2 regions of the Alkalicoccus luteus genome follow, and region 1 is predicted to be linked to the other one. Evidence: predicted binding sites of a transcription regulator. Region 1 holds the regulator's gene; the other holds the start of a gene.
The links. Region 1 encodes LexA, which represses DNA repair genes until DNA is damaged. Its sites were predicted from a motif close to CGAACATATGTTCG; they were not measured.
Positions count from the first base shown of each region.

Region 1 (4,686 bases):
GTGGCCAGGAGTACGGCTGTTGAACTGTCGGAAGTTCTTCAAATCATCAAGCGTTACATCATAGCCGTGCAGGTGCAGCAGGCTGTAAAGCAGCATGGATCCATGACCTGCTGACAGGATGAATCTGTCCCGGTTAAACCAGTCAGGATTCGCCGGGTTGTGCTGCATAAATTCAGTGAATAACTTGTACGCCATCGGTGCAGAGCCCATTGGCATACCCGGATGTCCGGAATTAGCTTTTTCAATGCTGTCAATTGATAGGGTACGGATCGTATTAATCGACAGTTGATCAACGGAAGTGGTCATTGTCATGAATTAACACCCTCACTTTGCGTTTTAATTTACCTTACTCGTTTTATGATATATGTTTCGCACCGGTTAGACAACCAGAAAACGAAACTTTGCACACAATTGTACGTACGTCTGCAGGCTGGCGTATCGTTGACAGGCGCGGGTTCAGTCTATTTGTTCATTCAATGAACAAATAGACTGATAAAAAACCATTCCTTTATAAGAATGGTTTATCTGCTAATGAATAATATTGTTGTTCCGTTTTTCCGCTTTCAGCTTTTCCGGCGTTACATCATTTCCTTCTTCATCAACCACTTTAACAGAGCTCAGTTGATTACGAAAACTGCTGCGAACGTTTTTTAAATATTCCTGGCGCAGCTCTTTTTGTTCTTTTTGTTCTTTGATAGATAAACCGTCTGCCTTAGCTTTTTTAGCTAATAGGTTAATCCGGTCGAGTTTTTCTTTACTGATCACCTGTAACATGCCTCCAATTATAAATAATAGGTTCATTTTACCGGTTCACAGAATCGTTTTCAAGCAGTCTGCTCTCATGCACGTATTCCCGGTACCTTCTATGAGCAGTAGCTTTGGAAACCGTAAATCCAAGCCCACGCATCATGACTGCAATCTCATGAAACGTCATTCCGTTGTGACGAAGCCGGACGATTTCCTCTACCGGGACCTCCATTTTTTTACGGCCGCCGAGGCGATGCCGTTCCAAATTATTGTGAGGTTTGTAGCCGCCATCAACCGCCTTCTTCATCCCGCGCTTGATCTTCGCATTTTGAAGCTTGCGCTGATATTCTTCGACAAGCGATACAATTTCCAATACCATTGAATCAGTCTCTGAAACTTGCAGCTTCCCATTATCCTTAATGGAATAAACAGTGCAGTCATATTTACGAAGCTGGTGCAGTAGAGCCATCCTGGCATTCCCTCGTCCAAGCCGGGTTTCATCCTGAATAAGCAAACAAGCATCTTCAGTTTCTTTCATTCCCTCCAGGATCGTGAGAATCCCAGGCCTGTCGACGTCATAACCGCTCGCTTCCTCCCGTTCAATTTGTACCGTATTCATTCCCCATTCTTTTGCAGCTGCCGCCAGCTCTTCTTCCTGCCGTGCCAACGAACTTTGCTGTGTTTCTTTTTCAGTGCTTACGCGGCAGTATATAAAAGCATTCACTCTGATGCCACTCCAATCCACTCGCCTGGCACGGTTAATGATTGTCCAGGATAAATTGTTTCATTGTCCAGCTCATTTTCCTGCTTCAGCCAGTATACGGTTTCTTCCAGCTTCATGTCCAGCTCTTCAGACATAGAATCAGCTACAGTCCAAAGTGATTCACCTTCCTTCACCACGTGTTCGCCGTCGGCCGGCATAACAGGATGATCTTCTCCGGTTACCCCGGCTGCTGAGAAAATAGCAGCTGCTGCAAGTAGTGATGTTACTGGTCCTGTGATGTTCCAATGCCTGATCATAACTGTTCGCCCCTTTGTTCGCAGGAATATTTGTTCGTACATTCTATAAACAGCTTACAAGGAACGAACGTTCGTGTCAACATTAAAATAGAACGAACGTTTGCGAAACCTTTGTTCTCATGCTATACTTTTCCATAAGGAAATATAAGCTCGAATGTTTCTAACCTAAAATAATGAGGTGTTTACATGACGAAATTATCCACCCGGCAGCAGGCGATCCTCGATTTTATCCGGGATGAGGTCAAGGATAAAGGCTATCCTCCGTCCGTCAGAGAGATTGGTGAAGCAGTCGGTCTCGCTTCCAGCTCGACCGTTCACGGCCATCTTTCCAGATTAGAAAAAAAAGGCTTTATTCGTCGCGATCCTACAAAGCCGAGAGCGATTGAAGTTATTGGTCAGGAGGGTGACCAGTCTATTGCGCATACCCCGTCTATCTCTGTTCCTGTAATTGGTAAGGTAACGGCCGGGCAGCCGATAACCGCGATTGAAAATGTTGAAGAGTATGTTCCACTTCCGGCTAGTCTCGCACAGGATGAAGAATCGTTTATTCTGGAGATTTCTGGTGATTCCATGATCGAAGCCGGTATATTCGACGGTGATTACGTCGTTGTACGCCAGCAGGCCCATGCGGATAATGGAGATATTGTCGTAGCCATGACCGATGAAAACGAAGCTACTGTCAAACGTTTTTTTAAAGAGAAGGATTATTTCCGCCTTCAGCCGGAAAACGCTTCTCTCGAGCCGATCATCTTAGATTACGTTCAAATTCTCGGTAAGGTTGTCGGGGTGTTCCGCACGCTTCATTAAACGGGAATAACCGATGACTGTACAGCAGCGCCTCCTGAACAATCAGGAGGCGCTGCTGTTTTATGCGGCTAAATTCACAAAAGAAGAGCTGTCCGGATGCGGACAGCTCTTCGCTATTCTTAATACGTCTGGATGTACTGCTCGCGCTCCCAAGGGTGAACCTGGGTGGCAAACATATCCCACTCAATTTCTTTCGCTTCAATGAAGTGTTCCAGAGCATGGCTTCCGAGTGATTTCGTAATCGTCTCGTTTTTTGCCAATGCTTCAATCGCTTCTTTCAGTGATGCAGGAAGCGCCTGGATGCCTTCTGCTTCACGCTCCTGTGCATCCATCGCATAGATATTGCGGTTTGTTTCTTCTGGCGGAGTAAGCTTCTTGCGCACCCCGTCAAGGCCTGCTGCCAGAAGTGCTGCCATTGCCAGATACGGATTAGCTGCAGGGTCTACGCTGCGTACCTCGATACGTGTGGAAAGACCACGTGAAGAAGGAATACGCACGAGCGGTGAACGGTTACGCATGGACCATGCGATGTAGCAAGGTGCTTCATAACCTGGTACGAGTCGTTTGTAGGAGTTAACGGTTGGATTCGTAATGGCAGTAAAAGCATCTGCATGCTTAAGAATACCAGCCAGGAATTGCATAGCTGTTTCACTCATGCCAGTTTCTGTTGACTCATCATAGAATGCATTATCTTTTTCACTGCGGAAAAGAGACATGTTTGCATGCATTCCATTACCATTCACACCGAAAAGCGGCTTTGGCATGAATGTAGCATGCAATCCGTGTTTACGCGCAATTGTTTTAACAACGAGCTTAAACGTCTGGATGTTATCAGCTGTTGTAACAGCATCCGCGTATTTGAAGTCAATCTCATGCTGACCAGGTGCTACCTCGTGGTGGGAAGCTTCAATTTCAAAGCCCATATCCTCCAGTTCAAGCACGATGTCGCGTCGGCAGTTCTCCCCAAGGTCTGTAGGCGCAAGGTCAAAATATCCGCCTTTATCATTAAGTTCAAGAGTCGGCTCTCCGTTTTCATCATTTTTGAACAGGAAGAATTCCGGCTCAGGTCCAATATTGAAGTCGGAGAATCCGAGATCTTCTGCTTCTTTAAGTACTTTTTTAAGAATTCCGCGTGGATCACCGGCAAACGGCGTGCGGTCTTTATCCGGGTTGTGAACGTCACAAATCAGACGAGCCACTTTTCCTTTTTCGGGAGTCCAAGGGAATACAACCCACGTTTCAAGGTCCGGATGAAGATACATATCGGATTCTTCAATTCGAACGAAACCTTCGATGGAGGATCCATCAAACATCATCAGATTGTCGAGCGCTTTTGGAAGCTGGTCCACCGGGATTTCAACGTTCTTGATGATTCCCAGCAAATCAGTGAACTGTAGTCGGATAAACTTAACGTTTTCCTCCTCAGCCATTTTCATTATGTCTTTTTTAGTCGTATTGCTCATGTTTATATTCTCCTCCTTCGATAATCTGAACAGCTTCAGGTAATTCTGAAAACTGCGATAGTTGTATCCTACCGAACTTTACGAGTGATGAAAAGGTGATTGTCAGATAATCTAACAGGGAAATTTTCTGACAATCAAAATCGTGGTTCATGTGCTTTTGACTGAAATCATCGCCTTTTATCTCACCTATAATCCATCTTCATCTGTTTTTCTCGTGTTCTCTGCTTATTCCATTTGACACAGCTGCAGCAGCCGCTTCCGTTACTGCTGTTTTTACATGTTCAAACGTGAGCCCGCCCTGGACATATGCTCGGTAAGGCGGTCGCAGCGGCCCGTCAGCTGAAAGCTCAATACTTGCGCCTTGAACAAATGCACCGGCTGCCATAATGACATCGTCGCTGTATCCCGGCATTGGAGAAGGCTGCGGGGTGACATGCGCATCTACTGGGGAATACTGTTGAATTGTTTGGCAGAAGGCCGTCATTTCTTCGGCAGAGTTAAAATGAACAGACTGTATTAAATCTGTGCGCGCTTCACAAGCTTTCGGGTCGACGGTCATCCCTGCTTTTTCGAGAAGAGCTGCCGTGAATACAGCTCCTTTGAGTGCTTCGCCAACGACATGAGGAGCAAGGAAAAAGCCTTGAAACAT
Region 1 covers NZ_JBPZEY010000002.1:225,851-230,536, reverse strand. Annotated here, with positions in the region: gene tkt (transketolase) at 1-306, opposite strand, end outside; gene ACSZLD_RS03360 (DUF896 domain-containing protein) at 529-765, opposite strand; gene ACSZLD_RS03355 (YneB family resolvase-like protein) at 803-1,471, opposite strand; gene yneA (cell division suppressor protein YneA) at 1,468-1,767, opposite strand; gene lexA (transcriptional repressor LexA) at 1,954-2,574, shown strand; gene glnA (type I glutamate--ammonia ligase) at 2,694-4,037, opposite strand; gene ACSZLD_RS03335 (methionine gamma-lyase family protein) at 4,237-4,686, opposite strand, start outside.

Region 2 (4,686 bases), 130 kb from region 1:
CCGGTCCGCTCTCATCCTCAGGGACTGTGCCCTTTACATAGCGAGGAGCAGCTGGGAGTCTTTCTTTCAGCTGTTCGATGAACAACGACGGCTGAAGCTTTTTACCGGCATCGTCTGCAATCGCATATGCACAGTATAATTTCTCAGCCGGCTGGGAAATAGCACGGTAAAACAGAAAATTCTCATGCAGAAGCTGTGCATTAACGCCTGGAGCCAGCTCTACTCCAGATTGTTCCAGCAGTTCACGCTCTTCTTCCTGAAAAAAGGAATGCTCTTCAAGCTTTTTCGGGAAAACATTCTCATTTATGCCAATCAAAAATAACGCATCGACTTGCTGAACTCTGGATATCTCTGCATCTCCGATCAGCACCTGATCAAACGCTGGAGGAATGATCGAATAGGTTAATGCATCAAGAGCGGTTTCCATCGTTTCTCTAAAGACGTGCAGCTCTGTTTTCCGTCCATCGCCGACAGCGTGTAAATCGTCCAGCAGCCTGACAATTTCACGCCAAATCTGTTGATGTTCCTCTGCCTGCTCCGGCTTGCCTTCATCTGTTCGTAACCGATGCCATGAAGCGAGTCTGTCCGGCACACCCAATGCAGTGAGCAACTGATAGACTGCTTCCACATAATCCGAAAGATACACAGCTTGCTTCATACTTTTTTCAAAAGCGGTCATCTGATGCAAGGCTATCTGCCGGATATCTTCCATCGTACGCTCAGAACCTTCCCCAGCCGATTCAACAGCGTCATCCCAGCTAACAGCTTCTCGCCAACGCCAGCTCTTGATGCCTCTTGCCAGAAGGTAGTTCTCAAACTGATCGATTTCTGAACGTGTCACGTCCTTTTGGAAAAACAATTCGGTTTTAACCATTCGAAAAAAACTTTCATAAGGCCAGTTAAATTCAATTGTTTCCAACGCAGATTTGATCAGCTCGGAAAGCGGGTGTTCCTTAGCAGGCCGCTTTCGATCAAGAAAGTAAGGAATACGCTCCTGCTGAAAAGCTGTTTCTAAAACGGGACCATACAGCTCAAGATCTCTCGTGATCAGCGCAATATCCCTGTACCGTTTTCCCTCTTTGACAAGCCGTGCTATTTCACGCGCGGTTGCTTCACATTCTGCTCGGCGGCTGACCGCTTCCCAGATTTCTACTCCTTCGCCTTCTTCCGCTGTTTGCGGAGGGTAGCGAAAGACAGATGTTTCAAGATGCTGAAGTGCCGGCTTTTCTGAACGTCTCCCCCCGGAAGCAAATTCGATTGAAAACGGAACCCCTTCCTCTTCAGCAGCTGCTTTTAATTTATGTACGAGCTGATGTGATCTGAAAAACAAATGAAGTGGATCCGGTTCTTCCCAGCTATTTTCATCAGCAACGACAGCGCTCCAAACGTCTGTCTGAGCGATGATTGGTACGAGCAGCTCTAATTCGATTGGCGTCAGTTCATGAAAGCCGTCAGCAAAAACAAGCCAATTTTCTGCTGTTCGCCCTGACTGAAGTTTTTCAGCTGCCAGCCTCAGCAAATCTTCTGACTCAATAAATCGGCCTTCCAGCTGTTCTTCTGTTTTACGCTGAATCAATGTAAAATCATGCAGCTTAGCCACGAGTTTTTCTTCCAGTGCTGATCTATTTGTCTTTTGTTGAAGCTCGTGAAATAAGCTTTCAAGACTGGAGCACGTTACCGAATAGCGTCTGCACTCCGTCATCATCTCTTCTACCTGATCAATAAATCCGGAAGCCTCATAGGAGGTCCGGAACAGCTTCAGTTGATCTCCTGATTCAGCTGCATTTGATTTGAGCAATCCGTGAATTCCTGCTTTACTCAGCTGAGGATGGATCATGCCGCCTTCGAGCTCCAAAATGTGATAGGCAAGCCTTGTGAAACTGAATACACGGACTCGCGTCAAGGCCCCTCCTGCACGCTGAAGCAATTCACGCTCCATTTGAAACGTCATCTGTTCAGGAACAAGCAGTATAATCGGCGGGCCTGCAGGATCCTGCTTCACGTGACTGATCAATCGCTGCAGCATATTTTCTGTCTTGCCGGTACCTGCTCTTCCGCCTATAACTGTAAGTGCCATTTGGCGACCTCCCTCTGCCTTATACAAGCATACGTTCGTACTTCCAGTTTAGCATATTCCGTTTGCCCGTGCGACTTGAGATGACAGTTCAGCTCATCCATACCATTCACGTCAAAAGCCTGAGCGAGAACTCTTCCAGTCTGTTAACCACCTCATTATGCCTAACCGCTATTCGTACTCCTGCCAATCCTCTTGGCTTATTATCCTGCAGTAGACGTATCTTCAGCTACCTCACAAGGTGTATTAAGCGTTTATTAAATCAGCAAACATACAGGAGGGCAAAGCCTCACTCGGGCACAGGCTTCTCTTAAGAAGCCTTAGACACCCCGTCCGGCTATTTCCACGTTCTGCCGTCTGTCATGCGTATGCGAAGGGTTCTCGGGCTGCTCGTAACACCATTAGGGAACGCTGCTGAACACTGGCGCACCCTTTCGAAAACATCACGACGCACAAAAGCGGCAATTCGACTGCTGCAAGCTCGTGCCAACCCTTTATCAAGTGTTTCAATAATCGTCTCAGCTGCTGAAATCGGCTGGCTCATATCTTAAAGATCAGCGTTAGGGAAAGATCCGGTTGACATCAGACGGTAAGTGAGTGTTTCCAAATAAAGATTAATGAAGGGTGCTTTACTTGCAACTATGTGATCGATACGCTGAAAAGCCGGTACAGGTCGGAAGCTGTACCGGCTTTTCAGTCATCATTCAAATACCATTTTCACTCAGAAGGGGTCAGTCCTCTTCAGAGCTTTGTCTTTTTTTACGCCATGGATAATCATCCTGATCAGTGAAAACTGCTTTTTGACTGCGCTTTTTAAACCTGGATCGCATGTACATAGAAGAAGGACCTAAAAACCGGGCAGCGTCCATTGGCGTATACATCCACCAGCCCACCCCGGAGATATTCAGCATATGCTTATAGTGGAGAATCGGATGTCGTTCAAAGCGCTTCAACGCAAACATCCGGCCCCACTGATACCACTTAAATGACCAAGCATACCCGAGCGCAGAAAAATGGCTGAGCAGCGACAGCCGGTCTGCCCTCTTTTTTCTTACTTTCTCAAACATTCGCAAATGCTTAGGCTCAAGATTATTCGTTTCAAACATCCAGTTCAGTAAATCTCCAAGAATCGCCCCATCCTGAATAGCCAGGTTCATTCCCTCACCAGCCATCGGATGAACGGCGTGAGCGGCATCTCCAATAATCGCTGCATTCCCTTGAACATATTCGTGAATGTTATGACGGATCGGAATCATGAGCTGTATTTTCTTCCATGATTCGATCTGCGTGACGCAGTCTTTCAGCTCCGGTTCAAACTGAATAATTGGATCGTAAAACGTGTGCAGGCCTTCCTTTTTCATCCTGTTATAATCACCTGGTTTGATCAGCAGGACACACCGTACTTCATTATCAGGAAGCGGAAACAATCCGATAAACGATTTGTGTGAAGCGTACATTCTAGCTTCTGTGTAGTTTTCCGGTCTCGGGAATGTTACTGTAAGAAAGTGATGGTTATACTGTGTAGTGACAAGCTGCTGCTCCATTGCCTTGCGCATAAGCGACGACCTGCCTTCAGCTCCTACAAAGAAATCAGCCTGTATCTCAACTTCCTCTCCATCCTTCTTCACCATGGCCCGATTGAATTGTTTCACTTTACTGTCCATCGACGTAAACTTTTGAAAAGCCGCTGGATTCCAGTAATGAAACGAATCATGCTTAACTGCTTCCTCTAAAATGATGTTTTTCAGCTTTTCGTGAGGTATCATGCGTGCTTCCGGAAAGGTTACAGGCAGGCGGTCATAATGAAGCGGAATGTACATGCTTTCCTCTACCGTCCCGTCCGCTGCTTCTTTCATTTCATAGGTATGAATAGTCGGGAGCGGGTGACTCGTCTTTACAATACGATGGTCGATCCCCATTTCTCTGAAATGAAGCAGCGACTTTGGTTGAAGCAGCTCGCCTTTATAGATTTTGCCAGGGTTTTTATCTTTTTCGATGACGAGCACCTTTGTATTTTGCTGCGCAAGCCGGAGAGCAAGCGTCAGCCCTCCAACGCCTCCGCCAATCACTACTACTTGGAATTGTTCCACAGAACCACCTTCTTCATAAGCTGTCATGTTAGTTCTTCTAGGTCAACGTTTTTCTTTTTCAGCATTCGTTTTACGATATAAGGAATAATAAGCGCGACAGCGAATACTCCGGCTGTTGCAGCAATCATGCCTGCACTTAAATCCGCAAGCGATGCTCCAAGGAGATTGAATGCCAGCGTGCCCGGAATAATACCGATCATTGTAGCGCCGAGAAACGTTTTCAGTTTAATAGAGGATGCTGCAGCCAGGTACGTTACCAAGTCAAAATTAATTACTGGAAGAATTCGCAAAGAAATGATGTAAAACATGCCGTTCTCTTCAATTCGTTTTTTTATAACCTCTCGTTTAGCTCCGGAAAGTTTTTGCTTTTTTCTGCCCCCTAATTTACGAATAAACAGAAAAGACAGCAGCGCTCCAGCTAGGGACCCTGCGTATGTGGCAGCCGGACCGATGATTGGTCCAAAGGCCAGTCCCCCGGCTACTGCCATGACAGAGGCGGGAAAGAGAAGAAACGGCCTCATT
Region 2 covers NZ_JBPZEY010000002.1:354,299-358,984, forward strand. Annotated here, with positions in the region: gene addB (helicase-exonuclease AddAB subunit AddB) at 1-2,077, opposite strand, end outside; gene ACSZLD_RS03935 (FAD-dependent oxidoreductase) at 2,806-4,191, opposite strand; gene ACSZLD_RS03940 (TVP38/TMEM64 family protein) at 4,188-4,686, opposite strand, start outside.
Region 2: addB (helicase-exonuclease AddAB subunit AddB) is a predicted target of LexA. The motif match lies at 2,102-2,115, and genes of this name have one in related genera.